Regions from separate parts of the Dorea sp. AM58-8 genome, predicted to be linked through region 1. Evidence: riboswitches for the same ligand, from Rfam matches in the RefSeq annotation. Region 1 holds a riboswitch; the other holds the start of a gene.

Region 1 (16,334 bases):
CCTGGACTTTTGGAAATACGTAATTGGAAAGTATAGTGATTATTTTCGGAAAGAAATCAAATATAATTGATAATCTTCTGAGTATAAGTTGTAATTAGCGGGAAGAATAATCTGAATAATGATAGAAGGTGAACGCTGATGAAAACTTGTAAGGAAATGGCAGGAATGTGGAGAGGAATATCGCGCTCATCAGGGGAGATATCCCGTTGTGTTTCTTACATTTAAAGATGTTAAATTCGATTCGTGGGAAGCAACACTTGATAAAATTCGTGGTCTCCTTCAGGAAGAATATGGAAGGCATCAGGAGCTGCTTGGAAGTGATAAAATAGCAAAATACGAGAAAGAGTACTTCATGCGGATTATTGAAGGAACGGCAAATGAGGTGGATCTTACATCGGCTCTTGAAAAAATATCGAAGATGCTAAAGTCGCATTATGGTAAGGCGCCAATTATTATTATCGATGAATATGACACGCCTATTCAGGAAGGTTATTAAAAGGAGTTCTATGACGAGATTTGAGACAGAAGTTCATGAGATGATGCAATATTATGGCGTGACGGAAAAAGAGGCTGAGCTAAAGGCGTGGTACGATGGTTATCTTTTTGGAAGCAAAGAGATTTATAATCCCTGGTCAGTCATCAATTATCTTTCGAAAGGATGTATACCACAGCCTTATTGGGTAAATACGGGAAAGAATGAAATCCTTGAAGACGTTTTGCAAGTTGCAACAGATGATATTATAGAAAGACTTTTTTCACTTTTGCAAGGAAAAAGAGTAATTGCGAGGATTGACCAGAATGTAGTTGCTATTGCGGAATACATGGATAAATCTATTAGTTTTTATGATGCGGGAGCAGAAGGCTTTTATCATGGATTAGTTCTCGGCTTGATTGCTCTCATGGATAATCAGTACAAGATAACATTTAACAGAGAATCCGGAGACGGAAGATATGATATTAGTCTAATGCCAAGAGAACAAAGATATCCTGGGATTATCATGGAATTAAAGTGGAATAGCAATCTAAATGCAGAGGATCTTGAGAGACTGGCAGAAGATGCGTTAGCGCAGATTAACGAGAAGAGATACAATTCCGAAATGATGCAAGAAGGCGTTGAAAATATACTTAAACTTGGAATTGCATTTTCAGGTAAGAAAGTTAAAATTAAGGCAGAATAGGAAATAAAAATTAAGAAAGTATAAAACACCGGCATTTAGCTTGACAGAGTTACTTGCCGGTGTTATTAATTATAGATGTTAATATATAACAATGTTAAATAATCAAATGAGAACCGAGGTGAACATAGAAGTGGATGAATTGTACAGGGAGTTTTTTCAGACAATCCATCAGTTCCGGAAGCTGAATATGGCATCTATGATGCCGGATGTCAGCCAGTCGGAATTCGTGATCATGAATGTGATCCGGGATAAGAGCTCCGAGGGAAAGGTTGTAATTTCCGAACTGGCATGCAGGTGTAAGCTGCATTCGTCTGCTGTATCCAGGACGTTACACGGACTGGAAGAAAGAGGATATGTGGAGCGACATATTGATAAGGACGACCGGAGAAATATCTGTGTAGAACTTACCGAAGAGGGGAAAAGGACTGTTGAAGAATGCAGGCAGATCATGCAGGATTTTGGCAGGACTGTATTGAACCACATGAATGTCAGAGATATGGAACGTTTAATTACGTATATGAATAGACTGTATTCTGTGGCAGAAAAAGAAATAGAGACTAGAAAATGGAAAGGCAGAAAGGGAAAAGAGCATGAGTAAGATAGCGAAGAATATGCTTCCGTACTGGAAGTCAGTGATTATCATTCTTACGCTGCTGGTGGTTCAGGCGATGTGTGATCTGGCACTTCCGTCGTATACTTCGGACATTATCGATGTAGGAATTCAGAACAGCGGTGTGGAACATGTGGTGCCGGAGAAGATAACTGAAGAGGAAATGCAGACAGCGCAGTTTATTATGACAGATGACGAAGCGGATGTGTGGAAGAATCTGTATAAGGAGAAAGACGGATATTACGAATTGAAAGATCTGTCAGAGGATAAGCTGAATCAGGCAGATGAAGAACTGACGGTGCCGCTGATCATGAATTATCAGATGAGTACGATGGAGGTGGATGCGTTTAAGAAATCCATTGCTGCTCAGATGGGGATGGATGCAGCACAGCTTGCGGACATGTCAGTTGAGCAAATTGGTCAGATGATGCATATGGAACTGGAGAGTTTCATGCAGGAGAAAGAAGATGATGACGGTAACACAAAGACGGTAGAATGCGTAGATGTACGCAGTGTATTTTCTGCGTTGTTGCAGAGCGGCGCAATGACAAAAGACCAGATTTTTTCTATGCGCGACGATATGGAAGATACCATTGATGCAATGGGAAGCTCTCTGGTGAAATCGATGGGAGTTGCCTATGCAGTATCTGCTGATAAGGCAGCAGGTGTGGACATTGATCAGGTACAGAAGGATTATCTCTGGATGTCCGGACTGAAAATGGTTGGCATGGCACTGTTGATGGGAGTTGTTACCGTACTGGTAGGCTTCTTTGCTTCTCGTGTGGGTGCGGGTGTCGGAAGAGATCTGAGAGATAAAGTATTTAAGCGTGTTGTGAGGTTCTCCAATGCAGAGATGGACAGATTTTCAACAGCATCCCTGATCACCAGAAGTACCAATGATATTCAGCAGATTCAGATGGTGTCTACGATGCTTCTGCGAATTGTAGCATATGCACCGATCCTTGGTATCGGCGGCGTGCTGAAGGTTATGAAGACGGGAGCGGGAATGGGATGGGTGATTGCATTGGCGATTATTGTGATCCTTGGATATGTAATGGTACTGGTATCCGCAGCTATGCCGAAGTTTAAACTGATGCAGAAACTGGTGGATAACATCAACCTGGTATCCAGAGAAATCCTGACAGGACTTTCTGTTATCCGTGCATTCGGACGAGAGAAGAAAGAAGAAGAACGTTTTGATGATGCGAATCGGAGCCTGACTAGGACGACACTTTTTACCAACCGCATTATGACATTTATGATGCCTGGTATGATGCTGATCATGAATGTGCTTACAGTAAGCATTGTATGGGTAGGTGCACACAGAATTGACAGTGGTGATATGCAGGTAGGTGCAATGACAGCCTTTATCACTTATGCGATGATGATTGTTATGTCATTCCTGATGCTGACAATGCTTTCTATTATGCTTCCGAGAGCAGCGGTAGCAGCAGAGCGTATTGATGAAGTCGTTGTAACAGAGTCCTCGATTCATGATGCAGATCAGACGGAAGCAGTTGCAGAGCGTAATGGCGTGATTTGCTTTGAACATGTGAATTTCCGGTATCCGGGAGCGGAAGAAGATGTATTGCATGATATTGATTTTATTGCAGAACCAGGCAAAACGACGGCTATTATCGGAAGCACAGGATGCGGTAAATCTACACTGGTGAATCTGATTCCGCGGCTCTATGATGTGACCGGCGGTAAGATCACACTGGATGGCAAAGACATCCGTAATATTAAGATGTCAGATCTGCGTGAGGAGATTGGATTTGTGCCGCAGAAAGGAGTGTTGTTCTCTGGTACGATCGCATCTAACCTGCGCTTTGGCAAAGAAGAAGCAACAGATGAGGAGATTGCGAAGGCGGCCAGGATTGCACAGGCGACCGAGTTCATTGAGACAAAAGATGACAGATATGATAGTGCGATTGCGCAAGGTGGAAGCAATGTGTCTGGTGGACAGAAGCAGCGTCTTGCAATCGCCAGAGCGATCGCAAAGAATCCGAAGATTTTTGTATTTGATGACAGCTTCTCAGCACTGGATCTGAAGACGGATGCGGCGCTTCGGAAAGCTCTTGGTGAAAATGTAAAGGACAGCACTGTGATCATTGTAGCACAGCGAATCAGTACGATCCTGCATGCAGAACAGATACTGGTTCTGGATGATGGAGAGGTTGTAGGTAAGGGTACACATGAAGAACTGTTGAAGACATGTGAAGTATATCAGCAGATAGCGAAGTCTCAGTTGTCTGCAAGAGAGCTTGGACTTGAAGAAAGTGAGGTGTCCGGAAATGAGTAATAGTCAGGAACGTACACGTACGCAGCGCCGCAGAGGACCGATGGGACACGGTATGCAGCCGGGTGAGAAGCCAAAGAATCTGAAGAAATCTGTTGAGCAGCTTGCAAAATATATGGCAACATATAAGATTGGCATATTTATTGTGATGATCTGTGTGGCATGTTCAACAGTATTTACAGTAGCCGGACCAAAGATTCTGGGTAAGGCTACAACGGCTCTTTCAGAAGGACTGATGAATAAGATACGCGGAACAGGAAGTATCGATTTTCAGAAGATTGGAATGATCTTGTTGTTTGTACTGACGTTGTATCTGTGCAGTGCGCTGTTCAGTTTTATTCAGGGCTGGATTATGACCGGTATCACGCAGAAGGTATGTTACAGATTGCGGAAAGAGATCTCTGAGAAGATCAACTGCATGCCGATGAAGTATTTTGAAAGCCGTACTTATGGCGAAGTCCTTTCGCGCATTACGAATGATGTAGATACACTGGGACAGGGACTTAACCAGAGTATTACCACGATCATTACGTCTGTGGCTACGCTTGTGGGTGTGTTGATCATGATGCTCAGCATTTCACCGTTAATGACACTGATCGCATTGATTATCCTGCCAATTTCTATGGGACTGATCGGACTGGTGATGAAGAAGTCACAGAAGTTCTTCCGTTCACAGCAGGAATATCTGGGACATATCAATGGTCAGGTTGAAGAAGTCTATGGCGGTCATATGGTTATCAAAGCATTTAACAGAGAAGAAGCAACAATCGAAGAGTTTGAAAAGACGAATAATATTTTGTATGATTCTGCATGGAAATCACAGTTTCTGTCAGGAATGATGCAGCCGATTATGATGTTTGTCGGTAATCTGGGATATGCATGTGTGGCATTGACAGGAGGACTCCTGGCAATCAGGGGCGTGATTACGATTGGTGATATTCAGGCGTTTATCCAGTATGTCAAGAACTTTACACAGCCGATTCAGCAGATTGCACAGGTAATCAATATGGTGCAGTCTATGTCTGCAGCATCTGAGAGAGTATTTGAGTTCCTTGGAGAAGAAGAGGAAGTGCAGACTGCAGAACATCCGGCTGATATTGCGCAGGTAACCGGTGAGGTAAGTTTTGAACATGTGAAGTTTGGTTATAATCCGGAGCAGGTGATTATCCATGACTTTAGTGCAAATGTTAAACCGGGACAGAAGATTGCGATTGTGGGACCGACCGGTGCTGGTAAGACAACGATGGTCAAACTACTGATGCGTTTCTACGATGTGAACAGTGGATCCATCCGTTTGAATGATCATGATATCAGAGATTTCAACCGAAGAGAGCTAAGGGATGCATTTGGAATGGTATTGCAGGATACCTGGCTGTTTAAAGGCACAATTATGGAGAATATCCGTTACGGACGGTTGGATGCAACGGATGAAGAGGTTATTGCGGCAGCAAAAGCAGCGAGAGCACATCATTTTATTAAGACACTGCCGGGTGGCTATCAGATGGAACTGAATGAGGATGCAAGTAATGTATCTCAGGGACAGAAGCAGCTTCTGACGATTGCGAGAGCGATACTGGCAGATAATAAGATACTGATTCTGGATGAGGCGACTTCGTCTGTAGATACCAGAACAGAGATTGAGATTCAGAAAGCGATGGATAACCTGATGAAGGGCAGGACAAGTTTTGTCATTGCACACAGATTGTCTACAATCCGGGATGCAGATCTGATCCTTGTTATGAAAGACGGAGATATTATCGAACAGGGCAATCATGAAGATCTGCTGGCAGCGGGTGGCTTCTATGCAAACCTGTATAACTCACAGTTTGAAGATGTGGTAGCTTAAAAAGTTAAATAGATATATACGATATATACAAAAAACCGATGGTAAAGACATTTGATATAAATGTCTGAATCATCGGTTTTGTGATAGAGCTTAAAAGATTGGTGTATTTGTTTTAATTATTTGTGGTTTTGCGCGCTTCACGCTTTGCCTCCAGATTGGAGACAATGACGGTACAGGCTGCATCACCGGTGATGTTGACGGTTGTACGTCCCATATCAAAGATACGGTCTACTCCGGCTACCAAAGCAATGCCATCAACAGGAAGACCAACAGAAGTAAGTACCATAGCCAGCATGACCATACCTGCACCCGGTACTCCAGCGGTTCCGATAGATGCCAGTGTAGCGGTAAGAACGATGGTCAACATCTGTGGAAGAGTGAGCTGGATGCCGTAGCAGGAAGCAATGAAGATAGCACAGACACCCTGGTAAATGGCTGTACCGTCCATGTTGATCGTCGCTCCCAGAGGCAGTACGAAAGAAGCAACTTCTCGTCTGGCACCGAGCTTTTCAGTGCACTCCATGTTGATCGGCAGAGTTCCTACAGAAGATGCACTGGAAAATGCAAACATGATTGCCGGAAGCATGCCTTTAAAGAATTTCAGTGGACTTAAACCGCCCATAGTTTTTACCGTCAGTGAGTACACGAATACTGCATGTACAATGTAACAAATATATGCTGCCAGAAGCACCATTGCAAGAGAACCGATGATAGCAGGTCCGTTGGATGCGATGACCGGGCACAGTAAACAGAAGACACCGATCGGTGACAGCTTCAGAATCATTTCCATACATTTCATAAAAATGTCATTTAGATCGTTGAATGCATTTACTACACGGATATTTTTCTCACCTACAAGGATAATCGCAAATCCAAGAAGAACAGCCATGACGATGATCTGCAGCATGTTAGCTTCTACCATAGGAGATACGAAGTTGGATGGGAACATATTCACAAGTGTATCCATAAAGGATGTGGCTTCGGTTGCTTCATAAGTCAGATCCGTAGTAGCAACTACCGGGAACAGACTTTTAAAAAGATTACCGCCGATCAGACCGATCGTAACAGCAAATGCAGTCGTGCAAAGATAGAAAATAACCGTTTTCAGACCAATGGCGCCCACCTTTTTGATATCACTCATAGAAATGATACCGAACATGATGGAGAATAATACAATAGGAACGACGATGAATTTAACAAGGTTCAAGAATATCGTTCCGAAGGGTTTGATGTAGGATTCGGCAAAGTCTGCGTGACTCTGCAAGAGCAATCCTGCAATGATGGCCAGTACAAGTGCAATAAATATCTGCATGGCCAAAGACATTTTTTTCTTTTCTTTCATTTTATCAATTCCTCTCTTTAAAAAAGAGACACTGCGCCTACTGCAATGTCTCCGTTGACGATTCATTATACCATGATACATTTATAAAAACAATTCCTTTCAAAAATTTCAAAATATTCCAAAAATTTCAAAAAATAACAAATAATATTTACAGCTGTGTCAGAAAAGTATATAATAAATCTCAACAGATAATGTTACTGCAATTACAACTCGATATAGAATCAATAAGTCTTTGTGGCAGGGTGAGATTCCCTACCGATGGTATAGTCCATGACCCGCGAGAGCGGCTGATCTGGTGACCTTTATGGAATTCCAGAACCGACGGTACAGTCCGGATGAGAAAAGACATTTTCTGCAAAAATAAAGCCCGGAGCGTAGATGTTCCGGGTTATTTTTATAGGAGGATCCGATATGAACGGAAATGAACAAGAAGTAACAACAGTAAGTAATCAGGTACACAGCGCATCGAGGATGAAGGTGAAAAAGATTGCATTTATAGGTCTTATGGGAGCTGTCAGTGCAGTACTTATGCTTATGCGATTCCCGATTCCATTTATGCCGCCATTTCTTTCGTTTGATCTGTCTGGTGTGATGGAGATTATGGGAGGCCTAATGTTTGGACCGGTAGAAGCACTGTGCATTATCGTTGTGAAGATATTGCTTCAGCTTGTGATGCAGGGAACGATGTCGCTTGGTACCGGAGAACTGCAGAATTTTCTGTTAAGTTCTGCTTATGTGTTGCCGGCAGTGTTTATTTATCACAGAAAGAAGACAAGAAAAAGTGCTGCTCTCGGAATGGCTGTCAGCTGCTGTGTAGTAGCTGTAGTTGCAGTTCTTACTAATTTATATCTTATTATACCGTTTTATGTGAAATTATTCGGTATATCCATGGGTGATATTATTGCAATGTGTAATGCTGTCAATCCAGCCATGAAGGATACGGTAAGCCTTGTTATTTTTGGACTGCTTCCATTTAATCTGATCAAATATGGGGCAACATCGGTGGTTACATTTATTATTTATAAGAGATTAAGTGGTGTGATAAGAGGAATCATTAACAGATAAAGAGGAGATTAGGGATGAAATTTACATTAAAAAAAGACATTACATACGAACAGGCTGTTGAAAGAATGTTTGAAATGCTGGGAGATTGGAAGATTATGGCATTGGCTTCCAGCGTGAATGACTATGTAATGGTAAGAAACGTAAGCTGCCTGTTTTATGATGAGAAAATCTGGTTTAAGACAGACAAGAATTTCCGGAAAACAAAACAGCTTCTGGAAAATCCGCATGTAGCATTGTGCTGGAGTGGAGTACAGGTGGAAGGAATTGCAATTAATAAAGGATTGGTGGTAGATGAGCCAGACAGACGTTTTGAAAAAGGATATAAAGAACATCTGTGGGAAAGTTATAATAAATACAGTCATGAAGATACAGAAATCCTGATTGAAATAGAGCCAAAGTATGTGGAAATCTGGGATACCAGTGATGAGGGTTACGCATTCCAGCTTTTTATAGATTTTGAAAACAAAACGGTAGAATCTAAAATTTACGATCAAAAATAATAATAAATTTCAAAAAAAGCTTGCATATTTTAAAACAGTATGCTAACATTAAATGCGGTCACCATGGAAGTGGTGATAGCATAAGGCTCCATGGTCAAGCGGTCAAGACATCGCCCTTTCACGGCGGTAACCCGGGTTCGATTCCCGGTGGAGTCATTTGATTGAATAATTCAATCTTGCAACACATCATGCCGATGTGGCTCAATTCAGTAAGATTGACCACGTCAATCGCAGGCAGAGCTGATGATTACAAATCAGTTGCTTGCAACACATCATGCCGATGTGGCTCAATTGGCAGAGCAGCTGATTTGTAATCAGCAGGTTATCGGTTCGAGTCCGATCATCGGCTTAGTCCTTTAAGGGACGTCATATGGACCTTTAGCTCAGCTGGTTAGAGCAATCGGCTCATAACCGATCGGTCCTGGGTTCGAGTCCCCGAAGGTCCACTAATCCAGCACAAGAGCGTCTGGTATAGACGCTGGGTGCATGGTGATTTAATTTAATATTTGGCCCAGTGGCTCAGTTGGTTAGAGCGCCGCCCTGTCACGGCGGAGGTCGAGAGTTCGAGTCTCTTCTGGGTCGTTTTGGGATCTTAGCTCAGCTGGGAGAGCATCTGCCTTACAAGCAGAGGGTCACAGGTTCGAGCCCTGTAGGTCCCATTCGCAACAAAGTTGCGAATCACAATTGAATGCCGCAGTGGCGGAACTGGCAGACGCACAGGACTTAAAATCCTGCGGGACTAACCTCTCGTACCGGTTCGATTCCGGTCTGCGGCATTAAGTAAAAATAAGAGAACCGTTGAAATTACAGCGTTTCTCTTATTTTTTATAATAAGAAGCAAAGTCAGGAATATGAATGGCTTCGCCGATTGGTCGAGAACAGTGGTAGTTGGAGGATTTATTTAAATGGGGAAACATGAAAAGGAAAGAGATGGATTCAAGAGCAGGACAGGGTTTGTCCTGGCCTGTATCGGGTCTGCGGTTGGTATGGGGAATATCTGGCGATTCCCATATATGGTGTCAGATTGGGGTGGTATGACATTTCTGCTGCCATATATTTTGTTTGTAATATTGATTGCGTCTACCGGAGTGATTGAAGAGATGGCGCTGGGACGGGCAGCGAAAGGTGGTCCGATTATAGCATTTGGCAATTGCACGGAGATGCGAACTGGTAATGCGAAAGTGGGAAACACAATCGGCTGGATTCCGGTGCTGGGATCGCTTGCCATGGCAATCGGATATACAGTGATAGTCGGATGGATTTTTAAATATACATTTCTTGCGATCACGGGTCAGATTGCAGACATGGGTCAGGATATGGATGTGATCGGAGGAGTGTTCGGAAGAACCGCGGCAGCATTTGGAAATAATTTCTGGCTGGTTATTGCTGTACTTATAACAGCTGTTATTATGGCAATGGGAATTGCCGGGGGAATCGAACGTGCCAATGGTGTCATGATGCCGCTGCTGTTTGTGTTGTTTGTCGGTCTGGGAATTTATATTTTTACATTGCCGGGAGCGGTCGGTGGATATCGTTATATATTTACGATTAATCCAAGTGGACTTTTGGATCCTAAACTTTGGATCTACGCGTTTGGGCAGGCGTTTTTTTCATTATCTATTGCCGGTAACGGAACTGTGATTTATGGATCGTATCTGAGTGAGTCGGAAGATCTTGTGAGTTCAGCACGTAATGTGGCGATTTTTGATACGATTGCAGCGATGCTTGCGGCGTTGGTGATCATACCTGGTATGGCAGTTGGCGGTGCGGAATTGTCATCGGGTGGCCCGGGACTGATGTTTATTTATTTGATCAATGTATTTAATGGTATGGCAGGTGGCAAAATAGTAGGAATTGTATTCTATATTTGTGTGCTATTTGCTGGTTTAAGTTCTCTTGTGAATCTGTATGAAGCGCCAATTGCTGCTATGCAGGAGATATTTGGAATGAAGCGTGTGACTGCGGTGGGAAGTATTGCAGGATTCGGATGTATCAGTGCGCTTATGATCCAGGGGATCGTTTCGGGGTGGATGGACGCGGTATCAATCTATGTCTGTCCGCTGGGGGCGATGCTTGCAGCAATCATGTTTTTCTGGGTGGCTGACAGGGAGTTTGCACTGAAAGCTGTGAATACCGGACGAGAGAAAAAGATTGGAGCATGGTTTCTGGTGCTCGGAAAGTATGTGCTTGTTCCGCTGGCATTTGTGGCATTAGTTGCAGGGGCACTGCTTGGTGGTATAGGATAAAGTAATGGGATTACTTTTGTGTATAAAATAAAAGACATGGAATTGCTTGACACTTTAATGAGAATATACTATATTAGGAAATGAGTTAGAATTAACTAACTCATTTCTTTTAATCAAAGGTTAGATAAAACTAATTACAATATGATGAGACTAACTTACGGGTTTGAAGAAAAAGAATAATTCATGCAGAATGGGTGACACTAAAAGAACTGAAAAGTATCTGACAGGCTGAAAGGAGACTTCGGGATGGAAAGATATCTGGTGGAGAATTGTTCTCCAACGCTTGCTTCGTTGAAAACCGGGAATTTATTTTCATATAAATACGATTCGCTGGAAGAAGTGGAATTCTATGTGGAATTCTGGAATCAGTGCATGGCAGAGAAAGGGGTATCTGTGTGCATTCTGAAGATCCGAAAGCAGACGGCATTGATCTACGTATTCAGAAAAAACTTTCTTGAGCGTGATATGAAGCGTCCGGGAGTGACAAAACTTCTGAAAAAAATGGGATACGAAAGTAGTGATGCAGACTATGCTCTCAGACATTTGCGAGGGCGTCTGGAAAATAATGAGGATTTTCCACACGAGATTGGTCTGTTTCTTGGCTATCCGCTTGGAGATGTGATTGGATTCGTGGAGAATGAAGGGCGTAATTCTTTATGCTGTGGGTGTTGGAAGGTGTATTGCAATGAATGTGAAGCGTTGCAGACGTTTCGGAAATTCAAAAAGTGTACAGAGGTCTATACTCATCTGTGGAATCAGGGAAAGAGTGTTTTGCAGCTCACGGTAGCTGCTTGACATAAGCAAATTCAAATTTAAAGGAGGATTATTATTATGAGCAAAATCGCAGTTGTATATTGGAGTGGAACAGGTAACACAGAGGCTATGGCAAATGCTGTACTGGAAGGTGTGAAAGAAGCAGGAGCGGAAGGAGAACTTCTGAATTGTGGAGAATTTGATGCGACGAAAGTGGCTGACTATGATGCAATTGCATTTGGATGCCCGGCTATGGGAGATGAAGTGCTGGAAGAAGGCGAATTTGAGCCAATGTTTGAGGGATGCGTGTCAGCACTGAAGGATAAGAAAATCGCACTGTTTGGTTCTTACGGATGGGGAGACGGTGAGTGGATGAGAAACTGGGAAGATGAATGCCGTAATGCAGGAGCGGTACTTGCGTGTGACAGCGTAATATGCAATGATGCACCGGATTCTGATTGTGAATCTGCTTGTAGAGCACTTGGGAAACAGTTGGCATAATGAAAAGAAAAAATGTATTCAAAAATATACATTTTTAAAATGCGTTGGAGATTGACAAGAGAGTTGATTTGACGTTAGAATGATTGAAGCAGAACAGGGGACTGCGGGAAATATACTTTTAGGAGGAAGTTATGGAACAGGAATGGAATTCATTTGTTGGAGGAGTTTGGCAGAAAGAAATTAATGTCCGTGATTTTATTCAGAAGAATTATACACCATATGAAGGTGATGATTCTTTCCTGGCTGGTCCGACACAGGCTACAAAGGATCTGTGGGATCAGGTAATGGAATTGTCGGCTGAAGAGCGTGCTAAGGGCGGAGTTCTGGACATGGACACTAAGATTATCTCAAGTATTACATCTCATGGACCTGGATATCTGAATAAGGATAAAGAGAAGATCGTAGGTTTTCAGACAGATAAGCCGTTTAAACGTTCGCTTCAGCCGTATGGTGGTATCCGTATGGCAGTTAAGGCCTGCGAAGATAATGGTTATCATGTAGATCCACAGATCGTTGATTTTTTCCAGAAACACAGAAAGACTCATAACGATGGAGTGTTTGACGCATATACACCGGAGATGCGTGCATGCCGTTCCAGCCACATTATTACCGGTCTTCCGGATGCTTACGGACGTGGACGAATCATTGGCGATTACAGACGAGTAGCTCTGTACGGAGTGGATCGTCTGATCGAGGATAAGCAGAGACAGAAAGATGGTACCAGAGTGATCATGTATTCTGATGTTACCAGACAGAGAGAAGAGCTTTCAGAGCAGATTAAAGCACTGAAAGAGCTGAAAGAGTTGGGTAATATCTATGGATACGACATTTCCAAGCCGGCTTCTAATGTAAAAGAAGCAATCCAGTGGCTGTATTTCGGTTACCTTGCTGCTGTTAAGGAGCAGAATGGTGCAGCAATGTCACTGGGAAGAACTTCTACATTTATTGATATTTATGCAGAAAGAGATCTGAAGAATGGCACATTCACAGAGGAAGAGATTCAGGAATTTGTTGATCACTTCATTATGAAGCTTCGCCTGGTTAAATTTGCCAGAACACCGGAGTATAATGCACTGTTCTCAGGTGATCCGACATGGGTAACAGAGTCTATCGGTGGTATGGGTATCGATGGTCGTACAATGGTAACTAAGATGTCATTCCGTTACCTGCATACACTGGAGAATCTTGGAACAGCACCGGAGCCGAATATGACCGTACTGTGGTCAACAAGACTGCCGATGAACTTCAAGAGATTCTGTGCTAAGACATCCATTGCATCATCATCTATCCAGTATGAGAATGATGATCTGATGCGAGTAACACACGGAGACGATTATGCAATTGCTTGTTGTGTATCTTCTATGCGTGTCGGTAAAGAAATGCAGTTCTTTGGCGCTCGTGCGAACCTGGCTAAGTGCCTGCTCTACGCTATCAACGGTGGTGTGGATGAGGTATCTAAGAAACAGGTTGGACCAAAATACCGCCCGATTACTTCAGAGTATCTGGATTACGATGAGGTTATGGATCGTTTCCAGGATATGATGAAATGGCTGGCACAGGTATATGTTAATGCACTGAATATCATTCACTATATGCATGACAAATACTGCTATGAGCGTATTCAGATGGCACTTCATGATAAACAGGTAAAACGCTGGTTTGCAACCGGTATTGCAGGTCTTTCAGTTGTTGCCGATTCACTGTCAGCGATCAAATATGCAAAGGTTAAGACGATCCGCGATGAAAATGGAATCGTTGTTGACTATAAAGTAGAGGGAGATTTCCCGAAATATGGTAACGATGATGACCGTGTAGATGACATCGCTTACACTGTAGTAAAAGAGTTCATGCATTATATTAAGAGTAATCATACTTACCGTGGAAGTATTCCGACAACATCAATCCTTACGATTACATCCAATGTTGTATATGGTAAAAATACAGGATCCACACCAGACGGAAGAAAAGCAGGTGAGGCATTTGCTCCGGGAGCTAACCCGATGCACAAGAGAGATAGCCACGGTGCAGTAGCATCTCTGAGCTCTGTATCTAAGCTCCATTTAAAGATGCACAGGATGGTATTTCTAATACATTTTCTATCATTCCTGGAGCGCTTGGTAAAGAAGATGCAGTATATATGAGCGATATCAGCCTGGATGACTTGAGTTTCTCTATGGAGCCAGACTGCGCTTGTGAGGAACCAAACCTTACAGATGACAGAGAGGAGGAAATGTAATATGAATATCAGCGAATCACAGATTGATAATTTGGTAAACCTTCTGGATGGCTATGCAGAAAAAGGTGGACACCATCTCAATGTTAATGTATTTACGAGAGAGAAACTCCTGGATGCACAGGCACATCCGGAAAAATATCCGCAGCTTACCGTCAGAGTATCCGGTTATGCAGTAAACTTTAATAAACTGACGAAAGAGCAGCAGGATGAGATCATCGCAAGAACTTTCCATGAGAGCATGTAAGGTCCTGGCGGGGAGAATCAATTGACAGGATATATTCATTCCACAGAGAGCTTCGGGACCGTAGATGGTCCCGGAGTTCGTTTTGTAATATTCTTTCAGGGATGTCCTATGCGTTGTAAGTACTGCCACAATCCGGATACGTGGGAGATCAATGCGGGCACGGAAGTGACCGTAGAAGAACTCTTGGAGCGCTATGAAAGAAATAAAGAATTCTACCGCAAGGGTGGAATTACAGCTACAGGCGGAGAACCGCTGCTGCAGATTGGATTTCTGACGGAGCTTTTTACAGAAGCGAAGAAGCGTGGAATCCATACCTGTCTGGATACATCTGGCATTATGTACAGCAAGGAAAAGCAGGACGAATTCGAGCGGTTATTCCATGTGACAGATCTGGTGCTGTTGGATATTAAACACAGCGATCCGGCAGGACATGTGGAACTTACCGGAAGAAAGCAGGAAGCGGTACTTCAGTTCATGAAAGCTCTTGAAAGGGCAGAGATACCGGTGGTAATTCGACATGTGGTAGTGCCGGGGATTACTGACGGTGAAAAGGAACTGACAGATACCGGACATCTGATCGGAGGTCTGCGTAATCTGGTGGGATTAGAGATCCTGCCATACCATACGATGGGAATTAATAAGTATAAAAATATGGGCAAAGAATACCCTCTGGAAGGTGTGCCAGAGATGAAAACGGAGCAGGCAAAGAAAGCGCGTATGACCATATTGAGAGCAATACAGGAAGTGAGGAGAAATTTGTAGGAATTTCTCCTTTCTCTTTATGTTATAATAAGATGTCAGGAAAAACACGAGGCAATCCACAGGCATCATAATAAGAAAAGAAAAAGGATGGAATAAGTATGAATACAGAGGCACAATTAAGAGAGCAGTTGAACAGGATTAATCGCAGAAGCTATCCTGCGTATAAAGATCTGAGAGGAAGTTATCAGTTTCCGGGATACATTCTGCATATTGACCATGTGCAGGGAGATCCATTTGCAGCTCCATCTAAAGTGAGTGTTGAAGTTATGCAGAAAATGGCAGGGTTTCCAAAGACACTTTTTAGTGAACCGCATAGGAGAATAGCGTTACAAGATCATCTGATTCGTGAATTTGGAAAGGTAATGAGCGGATACATGTTTCAGGCAAAAGGTTCCGGCAAAAGTGGTCTGATGAGTATATCAAAATGCGGTCAGCAGGTGCTGGAACGAACCGCTTTGACAATGGATGACAGGCGGATTCTGGTGAGATTTGAAGTGGGCTTTCCTGCAAATGGACGTACGATAAATGCGCCGGAACTGGAGAAGATACTTTTTCGTTTTGTCCCGGAATGTGTGAAACGAGCATTATACTATAATAACATGGATGCGAAGAAGATTCAGGAAATCGTGGAACTGGCAGATGATCAGCAGGCAATCAGGGAACAGCTTCCAGAGCGCGGGATTGTAGCGTTTGTGGCAAATGGTGCGATGCTCCCGCGAGAAAGTGGTGTGTCAGATCGACCAATGCGAGGA
Region 2 (16,334 bases), on a different contig from region 1:
GTGGCTCAGAACAGTGAAAAAAAGATTTTGGCAGCATTTGCAGGAGACCTGGAACAGGCACATGAAGAGGGTGTTGCGTTCGTACGGAAGCTGTCTCAGTGTCCAAGCATTGAAGGAGATATTGTAATCACATCAAATGGTGGATATCCGCTGGATCAGAACCTTTATCAGACACCGAAAGCAGTTGCAACAGCGGAAGCCTGTGCACGGGAAAATGCAGTAATTATTATGTGTGCATCCTGTGTTGATGGTATGGGCGGCTCGCATTTTGAGAAGCTGATCGTTAAAGGCTCTGTAGATGAAATTGATGCATATCTGTCTAAAATCCCACCAAAGGAAACGATTCCAGAACAGTGGTGTGCACAGATATATGCGCGGATTTTGAAAAAACATAAAGTGATACTTGTTACAACATATCTGGATAAAGAGACAGTTGAAAAGGCCAATATGATCCATGCATCCAGCCCTGATGAAGCATTGCGGATGGCATATGAGATGAAGGGAAAAGATGCAGAAGTGGTAGTAATACCAGATGGAGTGTCTGTTTTGGCTGTAAAGGAGTAAAAGTTTATGGAGCTAAAGATTGCATTAAAGGTAGATGATAAAGATAATGTCGCAACCATTTTTGCAAATGGGATTACGGATGGAACAGAAGTAGAGATCCGCGACAAAAAAGGAAATGTAGATCTCGTGAATGTAATTGGAGATATACCATATGGACATAAGATCGCAGTTCGAGATATAAAAAAGGATGAAGCTATTATGAAATATGGCGAATCGATTGGCGGAGCCAGTCAGGATATCAAAAAAGGCGAATATGTACATATACACAATATGGAAGCAAGAAGAGGTCGGGGAGACTTATAGGAGGAACCATGAGCATTACATTTCAAGGATATATGAGACCGGACGGAAGAGCCGGAAGTAGAAATTACGTGGCAGTCATCCCCAGCGTAATCTGTGCAACAGATGTTGCGCAGGCAATATGCAGACAGGTGCAGGCACAATCGGATTTTTTCATCATCAGGGATGCTGTCAGTTACCAATTGATCTGAAGCGTGTTACAGATACGCTGACCAGTTTGGCGTTAAGCCCGAATGTGGGTGCTGTCCTGCTGGTAAGTCTTGGATGTGAAGGCACAGATACACAGAAGATCATGGAAGAAGTAGAAAAAAGCGGCAAGCCATTAGAAGTAATCCGCATTCAGGAACTGGGCGGAATGAGTCGTGCAATTCAGCAGGGTACTGATCTTGCACAGAAGTTAGTTCAGCAGATTTCAGGGCAGCAGAGAGTTCCTGTTGACATTTCAAATGTTATCATGGGAATTAAGTGCGGAGGTTCCGATACAACCAGCGGAATGGCATCAAACTGTGTGATTGGATATGTAGCCGATAAGTTAGTTGATCTTGGAGCTACGGTTGTATTTGGAGAGACGACAGAATTCCTTGGAGGAGAAGATATACTGGCGAACCGTGCAGTAGGCGGACCGGATGGTCCGGTTGGCAGGAAGATATACGAGATTGTAAATCGTATGGAACAGAGAGCCAAGGCGATCGGAGAAGATATGCGAGGCGGACAACCGACTCCTGGTAATATTAAGGGCGGTTTGTCCAGTATTGAAGAAAAATCTCTTGGCGCAATTGTCAAGAGTGGTCACAGACCGATTCAGGGCGTGTTGGAATATCCAATGCGTGTAACCACGGAGAAAGGTTTGTGGATCAAGGATGCACCGGGACGTGAGCCTGAGATTCTTACAGGTATGGCAGCGACCGGAGCACAGGCACTGATGTTTTCTACTGGAAGAGGGGCACCGCAGGGATTCCCAAGTATGCCCGTTATGAAAATATGTGGTAATCCGAATACTTATGAGAGAATGCAGCATGATATGGATCTGAATGCCGGAGTGATCATTCAGGGAAAGAAGACGATTGAAGAAGTCGGTGAAGAAGCATTTGCAATGTTCCTTAGAGTATTAAATGGTGAAATGACTAAGAATGAAGCAATTCAGTATGTAAGCACGATGGATATATACTGTCTTGGACCGGTAATTTAAGCTATGCTGTTACTTCAACAGATGTTAGTACTGTTCATCTATATGATGCTGGGCTTTTTCCTGGCGCGTAAAGGGGTTCTGGATGAACGGGCTGGTAAGACATTTAGCTGGATGGTTGTAAATGTGGCGAATCCGGCATTGATCATTCTGCCTACAATTAATAAAGAAACCACATTATCGCCGGAACAGATTTGGGAAGCATTGAAATTGGCTGTCATTATGTATGTGGCATTGATTGTAATCGCGAAAGTCATTACGATGTTTATGCGTACATCAATGGAAAAGAATCTGTATCAAATGATGATGATTTTTAATAATATTGCGTTTATGGGATTTCCAATCGTAGCAGCGGCATATGGACCGGATGCACTATTATATTCGGCATTGTTCACATTACCGTTCTGTATGTTGATTTATACTTATGGAATTGTGCTTATCACAGCAAACGGCGAAAAGCAGGAAAAGCTGAAACTCAGGAGCATATTTAACATAGGTGTGATTGCGGTTATATTTGCGTTGGCAATGTTGTTTATTAAGCCGGATATGCCGGAATTTGTGATCACAGCAACCAAAGGAGTCAGTAATCTGACGGGACCGCTGAGCATGATGGTAATCGGAATATCATTAGCAGGAATGAAATTAAAAGATGTATTTTGTGATAAGACATTATGGTTGTTTTCATTTGTTAAACTGTTAGTGATTCCGATTATTGGAACGTTGATTGTGATTCGATTGCTGGACAATGATCTGCTTTGTCATGTCTGCATGGTAATGCTGGGAACACCGGTAGCAAGTATGGTTGTAATGCTTGCGCAAACTTATGATGCAGACAGTGAATTGATGAGTCGAGGAGTAGCATTGACTACAATTCTGTCGGTTATCACAATTCCGATGGTATCGTTTATTGTATTTTAGGCTATTAGAATTTAAATTAGAAATAGTATCCCAATATAAAGAGTCTTTTATAGATAGCATCTATAAAAGGCTCTTTATATTAAAAATACTGATTGGAAATTCCAATAAATGTGAGTTATAATAAAAACAATAAATGATTGACATGGCAATTAGCCAATTTGCTAATAAAAGAACTTTCAAGCCCGCTACTTGAAAGGTTCTTTTGTTAAATATCTTTATTAATCACGCCGTCCAGATAACATTCCAGTGATCTGCGCATATTCTGCTCAAAATCAGCCTTGCCATTTTTCAGACACCATTCGAATACATTTCCGATAACGATCATACGGATATCGGTGCTGACATCCTCTAATGGACGACGGAGTGCAATTGCTCCGGCATCGATTGATTTCTGGAGATAATTGTGTACAGTCAGAATCGGATAAGGACGTTCCGTACGAATATCCGGATTCAGTGACTGGTTCTTAGGCGTATAATAGTTGGATATGAATTCTAATCCCAGTTCCTTGCAGTATTCTACATAGTTTAGATAGACATGGACGATAGTGGTGATCGCTTCTTCGGCACTGCCAGGCAGATCCAGCAGATCAGGATTAATACTTGGCTGTTCCTCGATATAATAGGAAAGAAGATCATCCTTTGTCTTGAAATGATGATAAAAACTTCCGTTGGATACGCCGGCCTCTTCGCAGATGTTCTTTATAGAGAGAGCTTCATATCCTTTTTCCTGCAGGATAGTCTTGGCTGCTCGGAAAATCCGTCCCTTGGTTTCTTTTGATTTGAGTTGCTGTTTGGATAACTCCTGTGTATCAGACATTGTAAATACTCCTTTACGTTGATGGATTCAGTATAACATAAGAAGTGTACAAATACAAGAAAACCGAGCGAGCTCTGTAACGTTATCCATACTATGTTTTTGTCGTGCATTTGAAAGAAAATATACAAATTCGTTGAATATCCTTAACCTAATTCCTGAATGCCTTCAGCAGCAACGACAGTTTCTTTTACCTGAAAATATTTTCTGGTTTCGCTGATGACAACCTTACGCAGACCAAGAAGTGCAATTAGGTTAGGAATACCCATCAGGGCATTGGTAATATCTGCAAGCATCCAGATTGGATCAAGGGTCATGAACGGTGCAATTGCAATAGCAAGAATATAAATAATCTTAAAAGGCTTAATACTCTTTGTAGTTCCGGTCAGATATAAGATACAACGTTCACCATAATAATTCCAACCAAGAATTGTAGTAAATGCAAAGAAAATCAGACCAAATGAAATCAAATAAGTTCCAATATTGATCGGAAGTCCGGCATTATAGGCTTCTGTGACGAGAATACTTCCGCTTAACTCTGAATTGTCAAGCAGACCACTGGAAATAACAACAAGACCAGTCATCGTGCAGACAACAATCGTTGTAAAGAATACACTTGTCATAGAAATCAGACCCTGCTTTACACAGGAATTCGTTTTTGCGGCAGCGGCAACGATCGGAGAACTTCCGAGTCCGGCTTCGTTTGTATATACACCACGAGCAACTCCCATTCTCATAGCTGTCATAAATGAGATCACTGCAGTTCCGGCAGTTCCGCCCAGTACAGATTCTTTAGAAAATGCACATGCAAAGATGCGACCAAATGTAGCAGGAATTACCTTGCAGTTCCATACAAGAATCAGAACAGATCCGCCTACAAAGAAAAGTGCCATGAAAGGAACGATAAATTCCGCTACTTTGGAGATGGATTTGATTCCACCTAATGTTACAACAGCAGTCATAATGGTAATAATTGCACCGACAAGTAATACTGGAAGATGAAAAGAAGTGCTTACCGATTCTGTAATCGCATGTACCTGTGGAAAAGTACCACTTCCGAGAAGTGCAGTTACAGCGCCAAAAAAGGCAAATAATTTCGCGAGCCATTTGAATTTGTCGCCGAGACCATTCTGGATATAATACATAGGACCGCCGGCAATCTCACCATTCTCGTCCGTTGTACGGTATTTAATGGCAAGAAGCCCTTCGGCGTATTTCGTAGTCATACCAAGAATTGCGGATACCCACATCCAGAAGAGAGCACCGGGACCGCCGATACGCAGAGCGGTTGCAACACCGACAATGCTTCCGGTTCCGATACAAGCTGCAAGGGTAGTACAAAGAGTTGCAAAAGATGAAACGTCTCCGTCTCCATCTTCTTTTTCAAAAATACACTTTAATGCTCTTGGGAATTTTACGACTTGCAGTCCACCTAACGCGATCGTGAAAAAAAGCCCTGTTCCCATAAGTAAAAAGAGAGTGGGTGGTCCCCAAACAGCCGTCTGAATTTTTGCTAATACATGTGTTAATACATCCATAATATAAATGCCTCCAATATTTTTCGCTTTATTTGATAATAGACGGAAGTGAAAAATATTCTTCGTAAAATACACATGATGAAAAATTATATTTTTTGCTTGAGTTCATCCTAGCACATGAGAAATAAATGTGCAATAAAAGTTATTTCTTTCACGTGGATGATATTTTTTGGACATGACCGCAGAGCTAATAGTTGCCAAGTTTACTAAGATATTTGTCAATAGTAACGAGACGTTTTTCAATTCCTTTTGCTTTGTGACTGATTGTTTCCAGTAAAGCTTCAGATACAAACTGTGGGGCAATCATGGAATTGAAAAATGTATTGCTGTCTACGGGAACAGTCAGAAGCACGGTAGCATACTTGGCAAGTTCAGAGCTTGGTTTGTCTGTGATAAGGATAATGTCAGCTTTGGCATTATAAGCCATCTCGGCAGTAACCTTATCTTGCAAGGAATACCTTGGAAAGCTGAAAAGAATCAGACAATCCGTATGGGAAATATTGCACATATGATCAATCGGGCTCATAGTGGTAGTGGTGGTCATTGTTACGTGTGGCACCATCTGTTTTAAATATAAGATAAAATAATCAGCCAGGCAGATGTTTCCTCGTGTGGCTGCGATATATTTATGTTTGCAGGAAACAATTATATCAGCAGCCTTTTCAAAGTTCTGAATAGGATTCTGGATAAAAATTTCTTCCAAATTATGGGCGGCATTTTTAAAATGTCGGTTAATATATTCGGCAGAAGTATCCAGTTTTGCCTGCTTGGCAATTCTCTGGGAAGGAGTCGTGATACTGCTGGAGATACTGAGAACTTTATCCTGGTAGTCCTTTCGCAGTGCTTTCTGAAAGTCTATAAATCCGGAAAAACCAATCGTGCGGCTGAAACGTATGACGGAAGATTCGCTGACACCAAGTTTCAGGGCGATTTCGGTAGATGTCATAAAACAGGCATCGGATGCGTTGTCCAGAATGTATTCAGCAATAATCTTTTGCGTTTTGGTCATGTGTGCTGAGCGAAGTAAATCCTGCATATTTTCCATAGTCTTATCCTCCGGGAGATTATATTAATAGTTAGATTTAAACATGAAAAAGAAATTTGTGCAAGATGTGGAAGACATTCTTATAGAAGAAAAAGCGTAATATTAAGTGAAAAAATAAACTTACTGGTGAAAAAAATAACTTTTATTGTAATGTACAACAGTGTGTGCTAGTATTAGGTCAGACGGAAGAGAAGAATATTATTCAGCAAAGAATAAAAATGAAAAATAATATTCACTCAAAAAACAAACGGATTAAAATTTTAGGAGGATTTTAAAATGAAAGTAGGATGCGTAAAAGAGATCAAAAACAACGAGTTTCGAGTAGGTATGACTCCTGACAATGTAAAGAGTTATGTGAATGCAGGACATGATGTCTATATCGAAAAAGGAGCCGGAGAAGGATCAGGATTCTTAGATGCTGAGTATGAGGCAGCTGGAGCTAAGATGATCGATACTGCTAAAGAAGTATGGGACACTGTTGAAATGATGATCAAAGTAAAAGAGCCGCTTCCGGAAGAGTATCCATTATTCCACGAAGGACTTATCCTTTATACATATCTTCACCTTGCAGCAGACAAGCCGCAGACAGATGCTCTGCTTAATTCCAAAGTAAAAGGTGTTGCATACGAGACACTGATCGAAAGAAACGGAAGCATCCCTCTTCTTGCACCAATGAGCCAGATCGCAGGACGTCTGAGTATTCAGGAAGGTGCTAAATATCTTGAGAAGAGATTCGGTGGAGAAGGAGTTCTCCTTGCAGGCGTTCCGGGAACACCGAAGGCTAACATCGTAATCCTCGGTGGTGGATCTGTAGGAACTAACGCATGTAAGATCGCTGTAGGAATGGGCGCTAACGTAACAATTATGGACATCAACCTTCAGAGACTTGCTTATCTTGATGATATCTTTGGAGCACGTATCCAGACACTCGTATCTAACGATGCTAACATTGAAAAAGCAGTGAAAGAAGCTGACCTTGTAATCGGATGTGTTCTGATCCCAGGAAAATCTGCTCCGAAGCTGTTCAAGAAGAAATATCTCAAAGAGATGAAACCAGGTGCAGTATTCGTAGACGTTGCTGTAGACCAGGGTGGATGTGGTGAGACAACTAAGGTTACATACCATGATGATCCGATCTTCATCGAAGACGGTGTTGTTCATTACTGTGTAGGCAATATGCCAGGAGCAGTTCCGAGAACATCTACAATCGCTCTGACAAACGCTACACTGTCTTACGGACTGCAGATCGCAGGCAAGGGACTTGAGCAGGCATGTAAAGATAACGAAGTAATTTACTCAGCTATCAATACATACGATGGAAAATTAACATGTAAGAACGTAGCAGACAGCTTTGACTGCTATGAATACACAGATGTCAGAACTGTATGCTAATTAGCTGCAATTATAATAAGTAGAAACTGAATGATTAATTCCTATTAACGGAAAGTGCCGGTATCTTTAAGGTGCCGGCATTTCCTGTATCACTGGGTGTTTGTATGGAACTGTCATTGTCTGAATTTCGGGTAGTTAAGATGGAAAAACACATTGTAATCACAGAATGGAAAAGGTATACTATAAGGCATGCAGAGCACATACATAAGTGCACATTAAGATGTTGCAGAAAGGGTGTATATATGGATATTAATCAGAAGATAACGGAAGAACTTGGTGTTAAGCGGTGGCAGGTAGATGCGGCTGTGAAGCTGATTGACGAGGGGAATACGATTCCGTTTATTGCACGATATAGAAAGGAAGCGCATGGTACATTGGACGATGAACAGCTTCGTAAGCTGGCAGAGCGACTGACCTACCTGCGCAACCTGGAAGAGAAAAAAGAACAGGTATTGGCAAGCATTGAAGAACAGGGGAAACTTACAGAGGAGTTGCGAGACAGGATCCTTGAGGCACAGACGCAGGTGGCAGTGGATGATCTGTATCGTCCGTATCGTCCGAAGCGTCGTACCAGAGCAATGATTGCGAAAGAGAAAGGACTGGAGCCGCTGGCTATGCTGATGCTGCTTCAGCAGTCCAAAGAGCCGTTGGATAAATTGGCATCAACGTATATTAATCCGGAGAAGGAAGTAAAGACTGTTCAGGATGCGGTGGCCGGAGCAAAGGACATTATTGCGGAGCAGATTTCGGATGATGCGGCTTACCGCAGCTGGATCCGCAATATGACTGTGAAAAAGGGCAAAGTAGTATCGCAGGCAAAGGATGCAGAAGCGGAATCTGTCTATGAGATGTATTATGAATTTGAAGAAGCAGTGGTTAAGATCGCGGGACACCGTATTCTGGCACTTAACAGAGGCGAGAAGGAAAAATATTTGACGGTGAAGATCGAAGCACCGGAAGAAGATATTCTGCGTTACCTGAAGAAAAAGATGTTACATGGAGATCATACTGAAATCACAGCAGCTATTGAAGCAGCAATTGAGGACGGATATCAGAGACTGATCGCACCGGCTATCGAACGCGAGATCCGGAATGAACTGACAGAGAAGGCAGAAGATGGTGCAATCCAGGTGTTTGGCAAGAACCTGGAACAGCTTCTGATGCAGCCGCCGATCGTTGGCCGCACAGTACTGGGGTGGGATCCGGCATTTCGTACCGGTTGCAAGCTTGCGGTGGTAGATCCAACCGGGAAAGTTATTGGCACTACGGTTATTTATCCGACGGCACCAACTACTCCACAGAAGATTAAAGCATCCAAAGATTTGTTGAAGAAGATTATCCCAAAGTATAATATTTCTTTGATCTCACTGGGTAATGGAACCGCATCCAGAGAGTCGGAACAGATTATTGTGGAGCTTCTGAAGGAAATTCCAGAGAAAGTGCAGTACGTAATTGTAAATGAAGCCGGCGCATCTGTATATTCTGCCAGCAAGATTGCAACAGAAGAATTTCCTAAATTTGATGTAGGACAAAGAAGTGCAGCATCTATTGCAAGACGACTGCAGGATCCGCTGGCAGAACTGGTTAAGATTGATCCGAAATCCATCGGTGTCGGACAGTATCAGCATGACATGAATCAGAAGAAGCTTGGCGAGGCATTACATGGTGTTGTAGAAGATTGTGTAAATAAAGTCGGCGTAGATCTTAACACTGCCTCTGCGCCGCTGCTCTCGTACATTTCCGGTATCTCCGGAACAATTGCCAGGAATATTGTGGCATATCGGGAAGAAAATGGAAGATTCAAGAGCAGAAAAGAACTCTTAAAAGTAGCGAAACTCGGACCAAAAGCATATGAACAGTGCGCCGGATTTATGCGAATCCACGAGGGTGCTAATCCGTTGGATGAGACCAGTGTACATCCGGAGTCTTACGAAGCTGCTAAGAAGCTGCTGGAAAAACAGGGATTTCAGATATCCGATATCACAGGCGGCAAGCTTGCGGGATTGTCACTTACGATTCGCGATTATAAGAAGACAGCACAGGAACTGGGCGTAGGAGAGATTACCCTGCGTGATATTGTAGCTGAACTGGAGAAACCGGGCAGAGATCCACGTGATGAGATGCCGAAACCAATCCTCCGCACGGATGTGTTGGATATGAAAGATCTGAAAGAAGGTATGGTTCTCAAAGGAACAGTAAGAAATGTTATTGATTTTGGTGTGTTTGTAGATATCGGTGTACATCAGGACGGACTGGTGCACATTTCTGAGATTACCAATAAGTTCATTAAGCATCCACTGGAAGCAGTTAGTGTTGGCGATGTCGTGGATGTGAAGGTCCTGAGTGTGGATCTGAAGAAGAAACGAATCGCACTTACCATGAAGAACGTATAAAGTAAGAATGTATAAAAAAGAGGTTTGAATGACTGTGTTTACAGCGTTCAAACCTCTTTCTATATAATGAGTTATGATACTTTGGGATGGTTACTGCATCCGAAATACCGGACGGATCTTCTTGTAAATCAGGAATACGATCAGGGAATCGATGATTCCTTTTAAGATATTAAATGGTGCGACTGCAAATGCCACAAAGGTAAACAGGCTGGTAATATGAGCATTGACTGCAGTTCCCATTCCTACAAGTGCTTCCATTGGCATGCCGAAAGCTTTGCCGTAAGCCGGAAGCAATACAAATGCATTCAGGAAACATCCAAAGATTGTCATCAATACAGTACCTGTTGCCATACCGATGATGGCACCCTTTCTGGTATGCATTTTGCGGTAAATGATTCCTGCCGGTACAACGAAAGAACATCCGAGAAGGAAGTTGGCAAGTTCACCAACACCTGCGGTAATCGTGCCGTTGATTGCAAAGTTCAGAAGAATTTTGATTAGTTCGATCGCAGCACCTGCAACTGGACCCATAGCAAAACATCCTACCAGTACTGGTACTTCACTAAAGTCAATCTCGTAAAAGGCCGGTGCAAATGGCAGTGGGATCTCGAAAAGCATCAGTACAACAGAGATGGCTCCGAGCATTCCAATCTGTGCCAGAATCCTTGTCTTAGAAGACGTGTGTGTGCGTTCGTTAGTTAATGTGTTATCCATTTTCTTTCTCTCCTTTTGATGTGGATTATAAAAGGAAGAACTCTTCTCGAAATGTGCGTAGAGAATGCAAATAAAAAAACCCGACATCATATGCCGGGGTCAATTATCATTCAAATGATACTGCACAATCCTTCTCTCATCCAGACTTTACTGTCGGTTCTGGAATCTCACCAGATCAGCTGCTGCACTGTGTAGGATACAACAGGTCGCGGACTATACCGCCGGTTGGGAATTACACCCGACCCCGAAGAATTACTATTCCATTTATGTTGTAAGGATAGCACACTATATCCAAGAATGCAAGTCTCTTTACATGAAAAATGGATTCACGTATAATAACTCTTACAGCTGACCACAGGTGTGCTAATTAATTTTAAGATTTTGTGATCAAAGGAGAATGATATGCAATATAGAAAAGATCGATATGGAGAACAAATTTCTTTGCTGGGATATGGTTGTATGAGATTTACAAAAAATGGTAACAGCATAGATCTCGATAAAGCGGAAAGGGAATTGATGCTTGCCATTAAAAGTGGTGTGAATTATCTGGATACAGCATATATCTATCCGGGAAGTGAGGTGGCAGTTGGCGAGATACTACATCGCAATCACTGCCGGGAAGAAATTAGGCTTGCAACCAAATTGCCGCAGTATTATATCAAGTCAGGTGCAGCAATTGAAAAATATTTTAATGAACAGCTCACACGTCTTCAAACAGATTACATTGATTATTATCTGATGCATATGCTGACAGATGTTGCGGCATGGGAGAAACTGAAGAAGCTTGGTATTGAAGCTTGGATCACACAGAAAAAGAAAGAGGGCAAAATTCGCAATATCGGATTTTCTTTTCACGGTAATACGGAGATGTTTATCCAGATTCTGGATGCTTATGACTGGGATTTCTGCCAGATTCAGTATAACTATATGGATGAACACACGCAGGCAGGAAGAGCAGGTCTTCAAGAAGCAGCAAAACGCGGGATTCCAGTGATTATCATGGAACCTTTACGCGGTGGAAAACTGGTGGATCTGTTACCGGAAAAAGCAAAAAAGCGAATTGCAGAAGATCCAAAGAAACGTACTCCGGCAGAACTGGCATTCCGCTGGCTGTGGGAACAACCGGAGGTGACCTGTGTGCTTTCGGGGATGAATTCAGAAGAGATGATCCGTGAAAATGTTCGTATAGCATCGGAAGTACAGACCGGCGAATTTACAGAAGAAGATTTCTCATTGATTGAGGCGGTAAAAAAAGACATACAGGACACCCTGAAAGTAGGATGCACCGGATGTGGATATTGTATGCCGTGCCCGAAAGGAATTGACATTCCGGCAGCTTTTCGTTGTTATAATCACATGTATACAGAAAAGAAAGGCGCGGGACGTCACGAATATCTTCAGACTGTATGTCTACGGAAAGATTTCCGACCGGTCAGTGCCTGTGTGGGATGTGGTAAATGCGAGAGCCACTGCCCGCAACATCTGGCAATCCGCCAGAAGCTGAAAGAGGCAGATGGCAAGCTTCTTCCGTTTTATTATAAGATCGGTCTTAAAGTTGTGAAGAAACTGGGGCTGTTCTGGTAAAGCAGTGTCATATATAGAAAAAAAAAGAAAGATATGCTATAGTGTGTGTATACTCGAAATAGAAAATGGATGGTTTATTAATATGAAGAGAGAATTGATAGAATCAAATTGCGAGAAGGATACTCGTGATCTGGGATTTCGACTGGGACAGGCTGCGGAGCCTGGTCAGGTGTATACGCTGGTGGGAGACCTTGGTGTCGGCAAGACGGTGTTCACGCAGGGACTGGCAGCAGGTCTTGGGATTGAAGAGCCGGTGAGCAGCCCGACATTTACAATTGTACAGGTGTATGAGGATGGCAGACTTCCGTTTTACCATTTTGATGTATACCGAATCGGTGATGTGGAAGAGATGGATGAGATCGGATACGAGGATTATGTATACGGGCAGGGAGTGTCCCTGATCGAGTGGGCGAACCTGATTGAAGAGATTCTTCCGGAACATTATACAGAGATACGGATTGAGAAAGATCTGGATAAAGGATTTGATTATCGGAGGATAGAAATATGCGAATATTAGCATTGGATAGCTCGGGACTTGTAGCGAGTGTAGCTGTTGTAGAAAAGGATGGAGAAGAGACAAGTACCATCGCAGAATATACGGTTAATTATAAGAAGACACATTCCCAGACGTTATTGCCTATGTTGGATGAGATTGCGCACATGACAGAACTGGATCTGAATACAGTAGATGCCATTGCAGTAGCGGGAGGACCGGGATCATTTACCGGACTCCGAATTGGATCTGCGACGGCGAAGGGTTTGGGACTTGCACTGAAAAAGCCATTGATCCATATCCCGACTCTGGAAGGACTTGCGTATAATCTCTGGGGAACAGATAAGATCGTGTGTCCGATCATGGATGCAAGACGCGGTCAGGTATATACTGGAATTTATGAATTTGACGGTAATGAATTACGTGTGCTGGAAGATCAGATGGCGGTCAGTATTGAAGAACTGGGTGAGAAGCTGAAACAGTATAGCAGACCAGTTGTTTTTCTGGGAGATGGAGTGCCGGTATTCAGGAAAAGACTCGTGACAGAGATTATGCCAGAGTCTGATCTACATTTTGCACCTGCATCTATGAATCGTCAGAGAGCAGCTTCGGTAGGAAGCCTGGCGATCCGCTATTATGAAGAAGGCAAGGCGGAGACGGCGGTGGAACATCAGCCGGATTATCTCCGTGTATCACAGGCAGAACGTGAGCGCGCGGAAAGAGAACGTGCGAAACAGGAGGCAAGATAATATGTTTTGTATCCGTAGAATGCGGGAAGAAGATCTTGCGGATGTGGCAAGGCTTGAAAAAGAGATATTTTCAGATCCATGGAGTGAGAATGCAATCAGAGAAAGCATGGAACAGTCGCAGACGCTGCTTTTGTCAGCACTGGAGGATGGTGTACTGGTTGGCTATCTGATTGTTTATTATGTATTGGAAGATGGAGAGATTGCCCGTATTGCGGTAGAATCGGACTTTCGCAGAAACGGTGTAGCTTCTCGTTTGTTGAAAGAACTGGCGTTTATCTGTGCGGACAATGGCGTAAATAAATTACTGCTAGATGTTCGGGAAAGCAACGAATCAGCAAAAGCTTTTTATAAGAAAAAGGGGTTTGTCCTGGATGGCGTGCGGAAAAATTATTATACAAATCCGACAGAAAATGCGATTCTTATGAGTCTGGAACTGTTGTGACAGGTGGCAATAAAGGAAAGAGTTCCCACTAGGATAACGTCTGGACGATGGTTATAATGTAGGCGTAAGACGATATACAGTTTATAACAACAGGAGGAGTCGTATGCGCAAATATGGGATGAAAGAAACGAAAGAAATTAAAAAAATTATCTGTAATAAATGTGGAAGGGAAATTACAGCTGTGAATGGATTGCTCAGCGAAGACGTGCTGTCTGTAGAAAAACGCTGGGGCTATTTTTCCAGAAAGGACAACCGGGTAGACAGATTTGATCTGTGTGAAGATTGCTATGATGAGATGGTTGCTGCATTTTTACTTCCACCGGAAAGTAGAGGATAGAATGTTAGATGTATGTTTGCTGGGAACCGGCGGTATGATGCCGCTTCCTTACAGATGGCTCACTTCTTTGATGGTGCGTTATAATGGCAGCAGTCTGCTGATCGACTGTGGCGAGGGTACGCAGATTGCCATCAAAGAAAAAGGATGGAGCTTTAAGCCGATCGATGTGATCTGCTTTACGCATTATCATGGAGATCATATCAGTGGGCTTCCGGGACTATTGCTTACTATGGGCAATGCAGATCGGAAAGAACCACTTACCCTGATCGGGCCGAAAGGTCTGGAGCGGGTTGTGGGCGCCCTGCGCGTCATTGCGCCGGAACTGCCATTTCAGATTATATATAAGGAAATCAAAGGTCCGGAAGAGACATTTGAGATGAATGGTTACCGCTTGAAGGCGTTTCGTGTAAATCACAACGTATTGTGTTATGGATATACGATGGAGATTGACCGGGCAGGCAAGTTTGACGTCAGCCGGGCAGAAGCAGCAGAGATTCCAAGGAAATACTGGGGAACTCTGCAGCGTGGTGAAATTGTGGAGGAAGATGGAAGAATCCTGACTCCGGATATGGTACTTGGACCGGCCAGAAAAGGTCTCAAGATCACTTATGCAACAGATACCAGACCGACCGAGTCGATTCTGGAGAATGCAGAGCATGCCGATTTGTTTATCTGTGAAGGTATGTATGGAGAGAAGGATAAGTTAAAGAAAGCAAAAGAATATAAGCATATGACGTTTTATGAGGCAGCTGAACTTGCAAAGGCGGCAGAGGTAAAAGAAATGTGGCTGACTCATTACAGTCCGTCGTTGAATCGACCGGAGGAGTACCTGAAAGATACACAGGATATTTTTGAAAATACGGTGGCATCAAGAGATGGACAGTCCGTTGAGCTTGTATTTGAGGAGGCATAATATGGAAGAAAAAAAAGATTTGCTGATTCTGGCAATCGAAAGTTCCTGCGATGAAACAGCTGCGGCTGTTGTGAAAAATGGCAGAGAAGTATTGTCTAATGTGATTTCTTCGCAGATTGCACTGCATACGCTGTATGGTGGCGTGGTGCCGGAGATCGCATCCAGAAAGCATATTGAAAAGATTAATCAGGTGATTGAAGCAGCACTTGATGAGGCGAAGGTTACATTGGATGACATTGACGCCATTGGTGTAACTTATGGACCAGGACTTGTGGGAGCGCTTCTGGTCGGAGTGGCTGAGGCAAAAGCAATCGCTTATGCGGCTAGGAAACCTTTGATCGGTGTACACCATATTGAAGGACATATTGCTGCAAATTTTATTGAACACAAAGAATTGGAACCGCCGTTTCTCTGTCTGGTGGTGTCCGGTGGACATACACATCTGGTGTGTGTGAAAGATTATGGAGAATTTGAGATTCTGGGACGCACAAGAGATGATGCGGCAGGTGAGGCATTTGACAAAGTGGCCCGGGCTATCGGACTTGGATATCCGGGTGGTCCGAAGATTGATAAAGTGTCAAAAGAAGGCAATCCTGATGCAATTGAATTTCCAAGAGCGCACATGGAGATACGCCATACGATTTCAGTTTCAGTGGTGTGAAGTCGGCGGTGCTCAATTATCTGAATGGATGTAAGATGAAAGGCGAGACCTGGAATCAGGCGGATGTTGCTGCTTCATTCCAGAAAGCTGTTACAGATGTACTGGTGGCTAACTCTATGCAGGCAGTGAAAGAATACGGACTTCGTAAGTTTGCAATTGCCGGCGGAGTTGCATCGAACAGTGCACTTCGCAGTGCTATGAAAGAGGCCTGTGAAAAGAACGATATTGATTTTTATTATCCGTCTCCGATATTCTGTACGGACAATGCGGCGATGATCGGCGTGGCAGCAT

The links. A riboswitch is a leader RNA that binds a small molecule or an ion and turns the genes downstream of it on or off. The one in region 1 is predicted to bind FMN.
Region 2: it holds a riboswitch for FMN, as region 1 does, so the genes downstream of both, DXA18_RS03035 (ECF transporter S component) here and DXA18_RS09055 (ECF transporter S component) in region 1, are expected to answer to the same signal.

What each region holds. Positions count from the first base shown of each region.
Region 1 covers NZ_QSDM01000010.1:98,919-115,252, forward strand. The annotation lists gene DXA18_RS09025 (creatininase family protein) at 1-36, shown strand, start outside; gene DXA18_RS16120 (hypothetical protein) at 209-496, shown strand; gene DXA18_RS09030 (PD-(D/E)XK nuclease domain-containing protein) at 537-1,178, shown strand; gene DXA18_RS09035 (MarR family winged helix-turn-helix transcriptional regulator) at 1,297-1,776, shown strand; gene DXA18_RS09040 (ABC transporter ATP-binding protein) at 1,769-4,090, shown strand; gene DXA18_RS09045 (ABC transporter ATP-binding protein) at 4,083-5,933, shown strand; gene DXA18_RS09050 (dicarboxylate/amino acid:cation symporter) at 6,046-7,275, opposite strand; FMN riboswitch at 7,500-7,626, shown strand; gene DXA18_RS09055 (ECF transporter S component) at 7,687-8,340, shown strand; gene DXA18_RS09060 (pyridoxamine 5'-phosphate oxidase family protein) at 8,355-8,840, shown strand; tRNA gene DXA18_RS09065 (tRNA-Glu) at 8,925-8,996, shown strand; tRNA gene DXA18_RS09070 (tRNA-Thr) at 9,117-9,189, shown strand; tRNA gene DXA18_RS09075 (tRNA-Ile) at 9,213-9,286, shown strand; tRNA gene DXA18_RS09080 (tRNA-Asp) at 9,349-9,422, shown strand; tRNA gene DXA18_RS09085 (tRNA-Val) at 9,427-9,499, shown strand; tRNA gene DXA18_RS09090 (tRNA-Leu) at 9,531-9,616, shown strand; gene DXA18_RS09095 (sodium-dependent transporter) at 9,746-11,086, shown strand; gene DXA18_RS09100 (DUF3793 family protein) at 11,333-11,881, shown strand; gene DXA18_RS09105 (flavodoxin) at 11,918-12,340, shown strand; partial or broken gene pflB (formate C-acetyltransferase) at 12,472-14,472, shown strand; gene grcA3 (autonomous glycyl radical cofactor GrcA3) at 14,578-14,820, shown strand; gene pflA (pyruvate formate-lyase-activating protein) at 14,842-15,582, shown strand; gene DXA18_RS09125 (ABC-ATPase domain-containing protein) at 15,681-16,334, shown strand, end outside.
Region 2 covers NZ_QSDM01000002.1:246,113-262,446, forward strand. The annotation lists gene larA (nickel-dependent lactate racemase) at 1-564, shown strand, start outside; gene DXA18_RS02995 (UxaA family hydrolase) at 571-867, shown strand; partial or broken gene DXA18_RS17270 (UxaA family hydrolase) at 900-1,216, shown strand; gene DXA18_RS03000 (hypothetical protein) at 1,358-2,053, shown strand; gene DXA18_RS03005 (AEC family transporter) at 2,057-2,968, shown strand; gene DXA18_RS03010 (TetR/AcrR family transcriptional regulator) at 3,174-3,785, opposite strand; gene DXA18_RS03015 (alanine/glycine:cation symporter family protein) at 3,929-5,320, opposite strand; gene DXA18_RS03020 (MurR/RpiR family transcriptional regulator) at 5,508-6,365, opposite strand; gene ald (alanine dehydrogenase) at 6,642-7,757, shown strand; gene DXA18_RS03030 (Tex family protein) at 8,000-10,150, shown strand; gene DXA18_RS03035 (ECF transporter S component) at 10,241-10,864, opposite strand; FMN riboswitch at 10,989-11,120, opposite strand; gene DXA18_RS03040 (aldo/keto reductase) at 11,267-12,448, shown strand; gene tsaE (tRNA (adenosine(37)-N6)-threonylcarbamoyltransferase complex ATPase subunit type 1 TsaE) at 12,531-12,965, shown strand; gene tsaB (tRNA (adenosine(37)-N6)-threonylcarbamoyltransferase complex dimerization subunit type 1 TsaB) at 12,953-13,690, shown strand; gene rimI (ribosomal protein S18-alanine N-acetyltransferase) at 13,692-14,132, shown strand; gene DXA18_RS03060 (hypothetical protein) at 14,236-14,469, shown strand; gene DXA18_RS03065 (ribonuclease Z) at 14,471-15,382, shown strand; partial or broken gene tsaD (tRNA (adenosine(37)-N6)-threonylcarbamoyltransferase complex transferase subunit TsaD) at 15,384-16,334, shown strand, end outside.